2 regions of the Streptomyces sp. A0592 genome follow, and region 1 is predicted to be linked to the other one. Evidence: riboswitches for the same ligand, from Rfam matches in the RefSeq annotation. Region 1 holds a riboswitch; the other holds the start of a gene.
The links. A riboswitch is a leader RNA that binds a small molecule or an ion and turns the genes downstream of it on or off. The one in region 1 is predicted to bind ZMP and ZTP.
Positions count from the first base shown of each region.

Region 2: another riboswitch for ZMP and ZTP. It lies ahead of glyA (serine hydroxymethyltransferase); the one in region 1 lies ahead of E6U81_RS12220 (bifunctional 5,10-methylenetetrahydrofolate dehydrogenase/5,10-methenyltetrahydrofolate cyclohydrolase).

Region 1 covers NZ_SSBM01000006.1:267,538-274,339, reverse strand. The annotation lists gene E6U81_RS12230 (FAD-dependent oxidoreductase) at 1-747, shown strand, start outside; gene E6U81_RS12225 (MAB_1171c family putative transporter) at 744-1,886, shown strand; gene E6U81_RS12220 (bifunctional 5,10-methylenetetrahydrofolate dehydrogenase/5,10-methenyltetrahydrofolate cyclohydrolase) at 1,951-2,796, opposite strand; ZMP/ZTP riboswitch at 2,886-2,988, opposite strand; gene E6U81_RS12215 (methyltransferase domain-containing protein) at 3,046-3,807, shown strand; gene E6U81_RS12210 (RNA polymerase sigma factor) at 4,023-5,618, shown strand; gene E6U81_RS12205 (hypothetical protein) at 5,715-6,074, shown strand; gene E6U81_RS12200 (hypothetical protein) at 6,083-6,802, opposite strand, start outside.
Region 2 covers NZ_SSBM01000005.1:210,214-217,015, forward strand. The annotation lists gene E6U81_RS10270 (hypothetical protein) at 1-516, opposite strand, end outside; gene E6U81_RS10275 (hypothetical protein) at 633-929, shown strand; gene E6U81_RS10280 (glutathionylspermidine synthase family protein) at 937-2,139, shown strand; gene rocD (ornithine--oxo-acid transaminase) at 2,176-3,381, opposite strand; ZMP/ZTP riboswitch at 3,498-3,588, shown strand; gene glyA (serine hydroxymethyltransferase) at 3,623-4,891, shown strand; gene trpS (tryptophan--tRNA ligase) at 5,121-6,134, shown strand; gene E6U81_RS10300 (2'-5' RNA ligase family protein) at 6,232-6,802, shown strand, end outside.

The DNA of each region.
Region 1 (6,802 bases):
ACGGGCGACCCCGACGCGTTCATCCCGTTCGCCAAGTCCGTGCGCGACCCGATCGTCGGCGAGCTCCTGGAGGGCCGCAAGCCCCTCACGGACGTCGCCGTCACCCAGGGCACCGCCAACCGCCGGATCTACTTCGAGAAGGCCGAGCTGCCCGACGGCTTCTTCGCCGTCGGCGACTCCGTCGCCACCTTCAACCCGCTGTACGGTCAAGGCATGAGCGTCGCGGCACAGGGACTGCTGGCCGTACGCACCCTGCTGCGCGGCAAGGGCCTGGCCCATCCCGGGATCGGCCGCGAGGCGCAGCGCGTGATCGCGCCCCAGGTCGGCACCGCCTGGGAGCTCGCCACGTCGCAGGACATCCTCTATCCGGGTGCCACCGGGATGAAGCCGCGCGCCGGCACCAACGTGCTCAACGGCTACGTCAACCGCCTGATGACGGGTGCCACCACGGACGAGGCGCTCACCGCCGCCCTGTTCAACGTCCTCACCATGAGCATCGAGCCCACCCACTGGCTCCGCCCCGCGGTGGTCTGGCACGTGATGCGCGCCTCCGACCGGGGCGCGCTGAAAGCGCCGCCGCTCACCGCCGCGGAGCGGGCCGTCGCCGGGCTCGACCCGACGCCGGGAGCGGGCACCGGCTCCGGCAGAGGGGGCGATGGCGCCGCCGCCCCCACCGGTCCGGCCACTGGTCCGGTCGGCCCCACCGATCCGGTCGGCCCCGCCGACCCCGTCGGACAGGCCCGATGACCGGCGAGACCGTCCTGCTCCTCCTGCCCGGCTCCCTGATGGTCCTGGCGCTGCTGATCAAGATTCCGAAGCTGCGCCGGGCCTGGGACCAGCCGCTGAACCGGACCGCCTGCGCGCTGCTCGTCGTCGGCGCCCCGATCACCTTCCTGGCCTCGCCGCCGACGATCGCCGCGGTCAACCGGCGCACCGGCGTGGTCAACTTCTCCGCGCCGCTGGTGTTCGGCCTGCTCACGGTGTTCTCCGGGCTCTGCGTCGTCCTGGTCCTGCAATGGCGCGGGGGGCCGCCGGCGGCCGTGCGCCGGGCCACCCGGCTGACCGCGGCCGTGTTCGGCACCGCCACCGCGGCGATCGTCGTCCTGTTCGCGATCGGCGACGCGCCGGTGGAACGGCTCAGGGACCTGGACACGTACTACGCCACGACGCCGTGGATCCGCGAGATGATCGTCTGCTTCCTGGTCGCGCACACGCTGGGCACCTCGGCGCTGACCTGGCTGTGCGCCAAGTGGTTCGCGCGCGCGGACCGCTCTCTGCGCCCGCTGCGCACGGGGCTGGCCCTGATCGTGCTCGCCGGGCTGCTGGACCTGGCCTACCTGGTCGCGAAATGGGCCTCGGTGGCCGCGCGCTGGGTCGGCCGTGACTGCGTGTACCTGTCCACGGACGTGGCGCCGCCGCTGGCCTCTGCCTCCGCGCTGCTGCTCGGCGCCGGGTTCGTCGTACCGCTGGTCGGCGGTTCGGCGACGTGGACGGCCTTCGCCGAGTACCGGCGGCTGCGCCCGCTGTGGAAGGCGCTGCGCGGGTTCGCCGCGGCCCAGGGCCGGACTGTACCGCTGGCCTGGTGGTCCCCGGTGCGGATCCGGCTCGTCCACCGCGAGTCGGTCATCGACGACGGCATCCTGGCGCTGGCCGGCTGGTTCGACCCCCAGGTGCACGCCACCGCGTACGAGGAGGCCCGCGGCCGGGGCATGGACGAGGCGCGGGCCGCCACGGTCGCGGACGCGGCCGTACTGGCTGCCGCGTGCCGCCTCAAGGCGGCCGCCGCCCGCGGCTCCGGGGCGGGACCGGCCCCGCTCCCGGAGCCGCACCGGCTGGGCAACCGCCCCCTGACCGCCCTGGCCCACGCGTTCCGCACGTCCGCCTGAAGGACGGGAGAACGGCGAGCGCCCCGGACCGGGGTCCGGGGCGCTCGCGCAGCGGTGGGGCGAATCAGAGCCCGGCGAGGTCCAGCCCGGCCTGCGCCGCGGCGGCCTGCACGGTCTGCTCCAGCAGGACGGCGATGGTCATCGGGCCGACACCGCCCGGCACGGGCGTGATCAGCGAGGCCCGGGCCGCCGCCGACTCGAAGTGGACGTCGCCGACGTTGCCCTCGTTGTAGCCGGCGTCCAGGACCACCGCACCCGGCTTGATGTCCTCGCCCCGGATGAACTCGGCCTTGCCGACGGCGGCGACCAGCACGTCCGCCTGGCGCACGATCGAAGACAGGTCCTGGGTACGGGAGTGGCAGTAGGTGACGGTGGCGTTCTGCTCCAGCAGCAGCATCCCGGCCGGCTTGCCCAGGATCGCGCTGCGGCCGACGACCACGGCGTGCTTGCCGGTCAGGTCCACGTCGTAGGCGGCGAGCAGGCGCATGATGCCGCCCGGGGTGCAGGAGACGAAGCCCGGCAGGCCGAAGCCCATGGCCGCGAAGGAGTGCATGGTGACCCCGTCCACGTCCTTGCCGGGGGCGATGGCCTCGAAGGCGGCGTGCTCGTCGATGTGGTGCGGGACGGGGTGCTGGAGCAGGATGCCGCTGATCTCCGGGTCCTCGGACAGGGCAGTGATCGCCGCGACCAGCTCCTCGGTGGTGGTCGAGGCCGGCAGCTCCACGTGGCGGGAGGTGATACCGGCCTTCGCGCAGCGGTTCTGCTTCATGCGGACGTAGGTGACGGAGGCGGGGTCCTCACCGACCAGTACGGTCGCGAGGCAGGGCGCGGTACCGGTGCGCTCGGTGATCTTCGCCGCGAGGGCGGCGGTCTGCTCCGAGATGCGGCGGGCGAGGGCGGTGCCGTCCATCAGCCGGGCGGTGCCGGCGGCGGGGGCGGTCTGCTGGGCAGTCGTCACGGGATCTCCTGAACGTCGCTGCGGTGCGCGGTGCACGGATCGCGGTTCGCCCAGGCGCGCGGCAGTCGACGTACGGAAGGTCCTCCGGTACGCCGGGCCGCTCCCCGGTGGTGATCCACCCGAACGCCAGTCACGGCCCGCCGACCACTGTAGTCGACCAAATCGGTGGTCGCCCGGCGCCCGACCTGCGACGATCAGTACATGACGCGTACTTTCGACCATCTTGTCGCCGAGGCCGAGTCCGTGTCCGTGGACGGCTGGGACTTCTCCTGGCTCGACGGGCGGGCCACGGAGCAGCGTCCCTCCTGGGGGTACCAGCGCCTCATGGCCGAGCGCCTGGCCCGGGTCCGGTCCGTCCTGGACATCCAGACCGGAGGCGGTGAGGTCCTCGCCGGGTCCGGTCCCCTGCCGCCCCTGACGGTGGCCACGGAGTCCTGGCCGCCCAACGTCGAGCGGGCGACCCGGCTGCTGCACCCGCTGGGCGCGGTGGTGGTCGCGGACTCCGACGAGCCGCCCCTGCCCTTCGGCGACGAGGCCTTCGAGCTGGTGACCAGCCGGCACCCGGTGGCCATCTGGTGGGACGAGATCGCCCGGGTGCTGACACCGGGCGGAACGTATCTCTCGCAGCAGGTCGGCCCGGCGAGCGTCTTCGAACTCGTCGAATTTTTTCTCGGGCGCCAGCCCGAGGAGGTACGGCGCGCCCGGCACCCCGACGATGCGGTCGCCGACGCCACGAAGGCGGGCCTCGACGTCCTGGACCTGCGCTCCGAACGACTGCGCACCGAGTTCCACGACATCGGAGCCGTGATCTACTTTCTACGGAAGGTGATCTGGATGGTGCCCGGCTTCACGGTCGGGCAGTACCGGGACCGCTTGCGCGAGCTGCACGAACGGATCGAGCGCGACGGTCCGTTCGTCGCGCACACCGCCCGCTTCCTGATCGAAGCCCGCAAAACGGGCTGACGCGGAGGGCGGACGGATCCACGCCGGATCAGGTTGCCCGGCCGTAGCGTGGCGCAGGTCACTCAATTCAGCGCGTAACGAATCGACTCGGGCATGCGATGAACCGACAGGTGTCCTCGCGCGGCCCGGAATACAGACCCCCCTCGGGTCTGTTTCCCGAGTTCGCGCGATGATGTCCCGCCCACTCCCTATTTGTTCGCAACGAGAGGCTCCTTGTGTCGCTCAGCCCGTCCCGTACGTTCCCTCCGGAGATCGCCGAATCCGAGGCCCTCGTCGCGCTCGTCGAGCGCGGCCGCGAGCAGGGTCACATCAACGGTGACGACGTGCGCCAGGCCTTCGAGGCCGGCCGCATCCCGGTGGACCAGTGGAAGCGGGTCCTGCGCAGCCTGAACCAGGTCCTCGACGAGGAGGGTGTCGCCCTTCACGTCAGCGCGGCCCCCGCCACCAAGGCTGCCGCGAAGAAGCCCCGCAAGGCTGCCGCCGCCCCCGCCCGCACCGTGGCCAAGAAGGCCGCCGCCGCGCCCCGCCCCATCGGCGCGCGCAAGACCGCGGCCCCCGCCGCGGCCACCACGGTCACGTCCACGGCTTCGGCGATATCCGCTCCGTCGGCCGCGGCTGCGGAGGCGGCGCCGGCCGAGGCCGCCGCCGAGCCGAAGAAGCGCACGGTCAAGAAGACCGCCGCCAAGAAGACCGCCGTGAAGAAGACCGCCGCGGCGAAGAAGACCAGCGCCAAGGACTCCGACGAGGGCGAGACCCCGGCCGCCGAGGGCGAGGACTGGGCGGCCGAGGACCTCGTCGACGAGGCTGAGGAGGAGGCGGCCCCCAAGGCCGGCGCCCAGGGCTTCGTGCTGTCCGACGACGACGAGGACGACGCCCCGGCGCAGACCGTCATGGTCGCCGGCGCCACCGCCGACCCGGTCAAGGACTACCTCAAGCTCATCGGCAAGGTGCCGCTCCTCAACGCCGAGCAGGAGGTCGAGCTCGCCAAGCGCATCGAGGCCGGTCTCTTCTCCGAGTACAAGCTCGAAGAGGAGGAGGACCACAAGCCCGCATTCAAGCGCGAGCTGGAGATCCTCGTCGAGGACGGCCGCCGTGCGAAGAACCACCTGCTGGAGGCCAACCTCCGTCTCGTGGTCTCCCTCGCCAAGCGCTACACCGGCCGCGGCATGCTCTTCCTGGACCTGATCCAGGAGGGCAACGTCGGCCTGATCCGCGCCGTGGAGAAGTTCGACTACACCAAGGGCTTCAAGTTCTCCACGTACGCGACCTGGTGGATCCGGCAGGCGATCACGCGTGCCATGGCCGACCAGTCGCGCACGATCCGCATCCCGGTCCACATGGTCGAGATCATCAACAAGCTCGCCCGCGTGCAGCGCCAGATGCTGCAGGACCTCGGCCGGGAGCCCACTCCGGAGGAGCTGGGCAAGGAACTCGACATGACCCCCGAGAAGGTCATCGAGGTCCAGAAGTACGGCCGCGAGCCGATCTCCCTGCACACCCCGCTGGGTGAGGAGGGCGACAGCGAGTTCGGTGACCTCATCGAGGACTCCGAGGCGGTCGTGCCCGCGGACGCGGTCTCCTTCACCTTCCTCCAGGAGCAGCTCCAGTCGATCCTGGGCACGCTCTCGGAGCGCGAGGCGGGCGTGGTCTCCATGCGCTACGGCCTCAATGACGGCCAGCCGAAGACCCTCGACGAGATCGGCCGCGTGTACGGGGTCACCCGTGAGCGCATCCGCCAGATCGAGTCGAAGACCATGTCGAAGCTGCGCCACCCGTCGCGTTCGCAGGTGCTGCGCGACTACCTCGACTGAGTCGATCTCCACCAGCACGCCCCCGACCCGCGCACCGAGCGGGCCGGGGGCGTGCTGCGTCGAGGGGTGGGATCGTGGCGTCAGGAGGTTCCGCCCATGGCCGACACCCCGCTCCCGCCCCCTCCCGCGCAGCCCCCGACGTGGGGTCCGCGTCCCGAGGGCCCGCCGGCGCGCCCCGCTCCCGGCCCGAGGAAGCCGCACCGGGTCTTCTTCTGGCTCTTCCTCGCGGTCCAGCTGTTCTTCCTGATCTGGATCATCGCGGCGCTGAACGGCGCCGACGCCGACCCCGAGGCCTGTGCGGGGCTGACGGGGGACGCCCTGCAGGTGTGCCGGGACGCCGGGGACGTCGGCACCGCGCTCGGCGTCTGGCTGCTGGTCGCCTTCTGGGCGGCCGTGGACGTCATCCTCGCCACCACCTACGGCATCTACCGGCTCGGCCGCAGGCAGCGCACCTGAGGCGGTCCTCATGCGAGCCGGAAGACCGGGCCCCTGGGGGTGAAGGGGAGGGAGGCGCCCTCGGGGATCAGGTAGGCGTGTTCGCGGCGGACGCGCAGGGTGTCGCACCAGCCGTCCGTGATCACCAGCAGCGGCGCCGCGGGCGGGAAGTCCTCGGCGCGCTGGAGCAGGTAGACGCCCGGCTGCAGCACCGTGCCGCCGCGGCCGCGGACCCGGACCCGGCCCGCGATCTCGGTCGGCGGCACGTAGCCCGCGTCGTACGGCGCCGCGTCGCAGAACACGACGCGCGCCGCCGGTACGTCCCGGGCCTCGGCGTACGAGGCGATCGCGCCCAGCGCCTTGCCGAGCAGGGCGGCGTTCATCGACCCGGAGGTGTCGAGGACCACGCCGAAGGTGCAGCGGGCGATCTCCTCGGGCGGAAAGTACCGGCCCGCGCGCGGGATGTGCGGGGTCGAGGCCTGGCGGCGCGCCGGGCGGGCGTAGGACCGTACGGCCTGCGGCCTCGGCACGTACTCGTCGAACCAGCGTGCGAGCCGGGCGTCCCAGGGCACGGGCGGGTGGGCGAGGGCCCGGATCTCCTGGACGAGCCCGGCGGGCAGCAGGCCGCGCCCGCCCTGGACGTGCAGGTCGAAGCCCTGGACGAGGCCGCGCCGGTAGAACTCGTCGAGGTCCGCGTACGGGCGCCCCGCACCGTGCGCGAGGGGCTCGCCCAGGATGTCCCCGGCGCC
Region 2 (6,802 bases), on a different contig from region 1:
CTCCACCACCCCGAAGCCCGTGCCCGACCCCAGGCCGAGGACCAGCGCCCGCGGCCCGTCCGGCAGGCCGCCCGCCACCGCGCCGACCAGCAGCACCAGCACCGCCACCCCCAGCAGCCCCAGCTTCAGCGCGAGCGAACCCGTCCCGCCGCCCTCCTCGCCCGCGGAGAGCCCCAGCATCAGCAGCCCCAGGCACACCACGCCCACCGCGCCCCACTCCGCCCGGGACAACCGCACCGCCATCAGGCGCGACGCGACCACCGCCGTCACGGCCAGACTGGCGGCCAGCGCGGCCCCGACCACGTAGATCGGCACGTGCCGCAGCGCGATGATCTGCAGGACGAATCCGGCGCCGTCCAGGCCGAGGCCCAGCACGTAACGCCACTGCCGCGCGGCCCGCAGGAGCAGCGCCGCGTCCACCCCGGACCCGCTGCCCGGCTCCACCGCACGCGTCGCGACGGCCTGCAGAACGGACGCCGTACCGAAACACACCGCCGCACCCAGCGAACAAATCATCCCAATCAGCACGAACTGACTCTAGGTCACGGATCTCACGGCGGCCGGATTCCATCGGCCGGGGAGCCCGCTCTAGTCTGTCGGGAGCACGCCAGGCCCCAGGGGGAGCAGCAGACATGGACATCAGCAGCACCAACCAGCGCCGTATGCGCTCCGGCGCCGTCGCCCTCGGAGGCATGGGCCTGCTCGCGGCCACCCTCGTGGCCTGCGGCAGCAGCGACGAACCGGACCGCCGCTGCGCGTCCCGCTCCACGCTGGACCATCTGAACAGCAAGGAGTGCAAGACCGGCGGAACCGGCGCGTACTACTACGGCGGCCACGTCACCAACGGCAAGGTCAGCGGCGGCAGCTTCGACAAGTCCGCCGTCACCCGCGGCGGCATCGGCGGCCACTCCAGCTCCAGCGGCGGCTGATCAGACGATGCAGCGCCACACCATCGAGCCCCGGCCCGGCTGGCAGAAGACGGTAGAGGAACAGGGGCTGATCTATCCCCTCACCCGCTACCCCGACGACTCGCTGCGCCCCTACTGGGACGAGAGCGCCTACTACTCCTTCTCCCTCCCCGAGGTCGAGGCGCTGGAGAACGTCGTCGAGGAACTGCACGCCATGTGCCTGGCCGCGGCCGCGCACATCGTCGAGCACGACCGCTTCGCCGACCTCGGCATCACGGACCCGCGGCTCGCCGGGCTGATCGCCGAGTCCTGGCGCCGCCGGGCCGAGCAGCCCTCCCTCTACGGCCGGTTCGACCTGCGCTACGACGGCAGCGGCAGCCCGGCCAAGATGCTGGAGTACAACGCGGACACCCCGACCTCCCTGGTGGAGGCGGCCAGCCCGCAGTGGTTCTGGATGGAGGAGCGGTTCCCCGGCGCCGACCAGTGGAACTCCCTGCACGAGCGCCTCGTCGACGCCTGGCGCCGCCAGGCGGAGCTGCTGGCGCCCGGCCCGCTGCACTTCGCGCACTCCGAGACCGACGAGCTCGGCGAGGACCTGATGACGGTCGCCTACCTCCAGGAGACCGCCGACCAGGCCGGCCTGGAGACGCATGCCCTCTCCGTGGAGCAGATCGGCTGGGACAGCCTGTCCGGCCGGTTCGTCGACGAGAAGCTCCGCTTCATCCGCAGCTGCTTCAAGCTCTACCCGTGGGAGTGGCTGGCCACGGACGAGTTCGGCCCGCAGGTCCTCGGCACCTACGACCACGGCGGCGGATCCGGCACCACCTGCTGGATCGAGCCGCTGTGGAAGATGCTGCTCTCCAACAAGGCGCTGCTCGCCATCCTGTGGGAGCTCTTCCCGGAGCACCCGAACCTGCTGCCCGCCTACCTCGACGGCCCGCGCGAGCTGGCGGAGCCCGGGTCGGACGGATACGTGGCCAAGCCCCTCCTCGGCCGCGAGGGCGCGGGCGTCACCCTGCACGAGCCGGGCCCGGACGCCGAGCCGTTCGTACCGGAGCCGGGGGAGCGGTACTGCTTCCAGGGACTGGCCCCGCTGCCCGACTTCGACGGCAACCGGGTGGTGCTCGGCGCATGGGTCGTCGAGGACGAGGCGGCGGGGCTCGGCATCCGCGAGTCGGCGGGGCCGGTCACGGACGAGTACGCCCGCTTCCTGCCCCACGTCATCCTCTGAACGCCACCCTCTGAAACTCCGCGTGCTCGGCGCGTCCTACGCGCCGAGCACCGACCGGAGCTGGTCCAGGCCCCAGTCCAGGTCCTCCTTGGTGATCACCAGCGGCGGGGCGATCCGGATCGTCGAGCCGTGGGTGTCCTTCACGAGCACCCCGAGCTCCATCAGCTTCTCGGAGATCTCCCGGCCCGTACCGCGGGAGGGGTCGATGTCGACGCCCGCCCACAGCCCGCGGCCACGGACGGCGGTCACGGCGCCCCCGCCGACGAGCAGGTTCAGCTCGTGGTGGAGGTGGTCGCCCAGTTCGGTGGCCCGCTGCTGGAACTCGCCGGTCCGCAGCATGGCGACGACCTCCAGGGCGACGGCGCACGCGAGCGGGTTCCCGCCGAAGGTGGACCCGTGCTGGCCGGGCCCGAACACCCCCAGCACGTCCCGGTCGGCGACCACCGCCGACACCGGCACCACGCCGCCGCCGAGCGCCTTGCCGAGGATGTAGACGTCCGGGACGACCCCCTCGTGCTCACAGGCGAAGGTCTTCCCGGTCCGGCCGAGCCCCGACTGGATCTCGTCGGCCATGAAGAGGACGTTCCGCTCACGGGTCAGCTCCCGCACGCCGGCCAGGTACCCGGCGGGCGGCACCAGCACCCCCGCCTCGCCCTGGATCGGCTCCAGCAGCACGGCCACGGTGTTCTCGGTGACGGCGTGGGCCAGCGCGGTGAGGTCCCCGTACGGGACGATCTCGAAGCCCGGCGTGTACGGGCCGAAGTGGTCGCGGGCGTCGTGGTCCGTCGAGAAAGAGACGATCGTCGTGGTCCGGCCGTGGAAGTTGTCGGCGGCCACCACGATCTTGGCGTGTCCGTCCGGGACGCCCTTGACCTGGTAGCCCCACTTGCGGGCGGTCTTCACCGCCGTCTCCACGGCCTCCGCACCGGTGTTCATGGGCAGCACCATCTCCTTGCCGCACAGCGCGGCGAGTTCGGTGCAGAAGTCGGCGAACCGGTCGTGGTGGAAGGCGCGCGAGGTGAGCGTGACACGCTCCAGCTGGTCCCGCGCGGCGTCGATCAGACGGCGGTTGCCGTGCCCGAAGTTGAGCGCGGAGTAGCCGGCGAGCATGTCGAGGTATCTGCGGCCCTCCACGTCGGTCATCCACGCGCCTTCCGCGGACGCGACGACCACGGGCAGCGGGTGGTAGTTGTGCGCGCTGTGCGCGTCGGCGGAGCGGATGGCATCAGCTGTTGTCGACACGGGGTCTCCGATCGTCCGTCTGGCCGGTGAAGCGGTGACGAGGGTGGCGTCACCTTCTTATCGTCGCTCGTATCCCGGACATGGAAACCTGTTCGCGGCGCGCCCGCTAGGGTGTTCGTACGCACGGCGACTGGCGTACGGAGAACCAACTCCGGGGGAGTCGTGCGCGCTCGACCGCATTCAGGGCCGCTCGCCTGGGCCTCGCGGGGTACCGATCACATCGACCCCGGAGGAGCCCGCCATGTCCGCGAGCCGCCATCCCGCCCTGTCCGCGACCGACCCCGAACTGGCGTCCTTCGTCGCCGCGGAAGAAGTCCTGCAGGCGCAGACCCTGCGCCTGATCCCCAGCGAGAACTACGTGTCCGCGGCCGTTCTCGAAGCCTCCGGCACGGTGCTGCAGAACAAGTACAGCGAGGGCTATCCCGGCCGCCGCTACTACGAGGGCCAGCAGAACATCGACCGGGTCGAGGCCCTGGCGGTCGAGCGGGCCAAGGGCCTGTTCGGCGTGGACCACGCCAACGTGCAGCCGTACTCCGGCTCCCCGGCCAACCTGGCCGTCTACCTGGCCTTCGCGCAGCCCGGCGACACGGTCATGGGCATGGCCCTGCCGATGGGCGGCCACCTGACGCACGGCTGGGGAGTCTCGGCGACGGGCTCGTGGTTCCGCGGCGTGCAGTACGGCGTCCGCGCCGACACCGGCCTGATCGACTACGACGCGGTGCGCGAGCTGGCCCTCGCGGAGCGGCCCAAGCTGATCTTCTGCGGCGGCACCGCCCTGCCGAGGACCATCGACTTCGCCGCCTTCGCGGAGATCGCGCGCGAGGCGGGCTCGGTCCTGGTCGCGGACGTCGCCCACATCGCCGGCCTGATCGCGGGCGGCGCGCACCCCTCCCCGGCGGGGCACGTGGACGTCATCTCCACCACGACCCACAAGACCCTGCGCGGTCCGCGCGGCGCGATGCTGATGTGCCGCGAGGAGCACGCGAAGGCGATCGACAAGGCCGTTTTCCCCGGCCTGCAGGGCGGTCCGCACAACCAGACGACGGCCGGCATCGCGGTGGCGCTGCACGAGGCGGCGCAGCCGTCCTTCGTCCGGTACGCGCACGCGGTCGTCGCCAACGCCAAGGCGCTGGCCGCGGCCCTGCTGGAGCGGGGCTTCGACCTGGTCTCGGGCGGTACGGACAACCACCTGATCCTGATCGACCTGACGGGCAAGGAGGTGCCGGGCAAGGTCGCGGCCAAGGCCCTGGACCGGGCGGGGATCGTCGTGAACTACAACACGGTCCCGTTCGACCCGCGCAAGCCGTTCGATCCCTCGGGCATCCGGATCGGCACGCCGTCGCTGACGTCGCGCGGGCTGTCCGCGGAGCACATGCCGCTGGTCGCCGACTGGATCTCGCGCGCCGTGGACGCCGCCGCGAAGGGCGACGAGCGGGCCCTGGCCGCGATGCGCACCGAGGTCGCCGACCTGATGGCCGCCTTCCCGGCCCCGGGCCTCCCGCTGTCCTGACCCGCGGCACCGCTGCCGGGGGCGCCGCCCCCGGCTCCCGCGCCTCACACGCCGGCGAGGCGGGGGCCGGGGCTCCGCCCCGGCCCCCGCCTCGATTCCGGCGGAGCCGAAGATCCGGCCCCGCCGACGATCGGGGCGCGGGTGCGGGCGGCGCCCACGGGCACCGCGCGGCGGGAGGAACCGGCCGAGTGCGGGCGTGAGCCCGCTCCGCACCTGAGAGAATGGAGCCATGGCTTCTGATCGTCCTCGCGCGCTCTCCGGCATCCAGCCCACCTCCGGTTCGTTCCACCTCGGGAACTACCTCGGAGCCATCCGCCAGTACGTCGCCCTCCAGGAGACGCACGACGCGTTCTACATGGTCGTCGACCTGCACGCGATCACCATGCCCCAGGATCCGAAGGACCTGCGCGCGAACACCCGCCTCTCCGCCGCGCAGCTGCTGGCCGCCGGCCTGGACCCCGAGCGCTGCACGCTCTTCATCCAGAGCCACGTCCCCGAGCACGCGCAGCTCGGCTGGGTGATGAACTGCATCACCGGCTTTGGCGAGGCCAGCCGGATGACCCAGTTCAAGGACAAGTCCGCCAAGGGCGGCGTCAACAGCGCCAGCGTCGGCCTGTTCACGTACCCGATCCTCCAGGTCGCCGACATCCTGCTCTACCAGGCGGACGCCGTCCCCGTGGGCGAGGACCAGCGCCAGCACATCGAGCTGACCCGCGACCTGGCCGAGCGTTTCAACGGCCGCTTCGGCCAGACCTTCACCCTCCCGCAGGCGCACATCGTCAAGGAGGTCGCGAAGATCTACGACCTCCAGGACCCGGCGATCAAGATGTCGAAGTCGGCGTCGTCGCCCAAGGGCCTGATCAACCTCCTCGACGAGGCCAAGGCCACCGAGAAGAAGATCAAGAGCGCGGTCACCGACACCGAGGCCGAGGTCCGCTTCGACACCGAGAAGAAGCCCGGCGTCAGCAACCTGCTCACGATCTACTCCACCCTCACGGGCGAGTCGATCCCCGCCCTGGAGGAGCGGTACGTCGGCAAGGGCTACGGCGCGCTGAAGACGGACCTGGCCGGCGTGATGGTCGATTTCGTCACACCGTTCAAGCAGCGCACCCAGGAGTACCTGGACGACCCGGAGACGCTGGACTCCATCCTGGCCAAGGGCGCGGAGAAGGCCCGCGCGGTCGCCGCGGAGACGCTCGCGCAGGCGTACGACCGCCTGGGTCTGCTGCCCGCCAAGCACTGACGAACGCAACTACGGACAGACGGCTCTGGCACGAAGAGGGGTCCTGGCCCCACACTGGGGCGGCAGGAGTCCACAGGGTCCAGCGAAGGAGAGATACGTGGGGACCGTAACGCTCGGCGTTTCGATCGCGGTCCCGGAGCCGTACGGCAGCCGCCTCCAGGAGCTGCGCGCGGGCTTCGGGGACGCCGCCGCGCACGGCATCCCCACGCACGTCACCCTCGTACCGCCGACCGAGGTGGAGGCGGACCGGCTCCCGGCGATCCGGGCCCACCTCACCGAGGTCGCCGCCTCCTTCCCCGCCTTCGTGATGCGGCTGAGCGGGACGGGAACCTTCCGGCCCGTCTCGCCGGTCGTCTTCGTGCAGATCGTCGAGGGCGTCGAGGGCTGCACCCGGCTCCAGGGCGAGGTCCGCGACCCCGCCGGGCCGCTCAGCCGCGAGCTGGCCTTCCCGTATCACCCCCACGTGACCGTCGCCCACGGGATCTCCGACGAGGCGATGGACGTGGCGTTCGCGACGCTGGCCGAGTACGCCGCCGAGTGGGTCTGCGAGGGGTTCGCCCTCTACGAGCAGGGCTCCGACGGGGTCTGGCGCAAGCTGCGTGAATACCCTTTCGGGAGCGGGCCCATAGGCGTTCCGGCGCAGCCGGGCTCTCCCGTCGACCAGACCG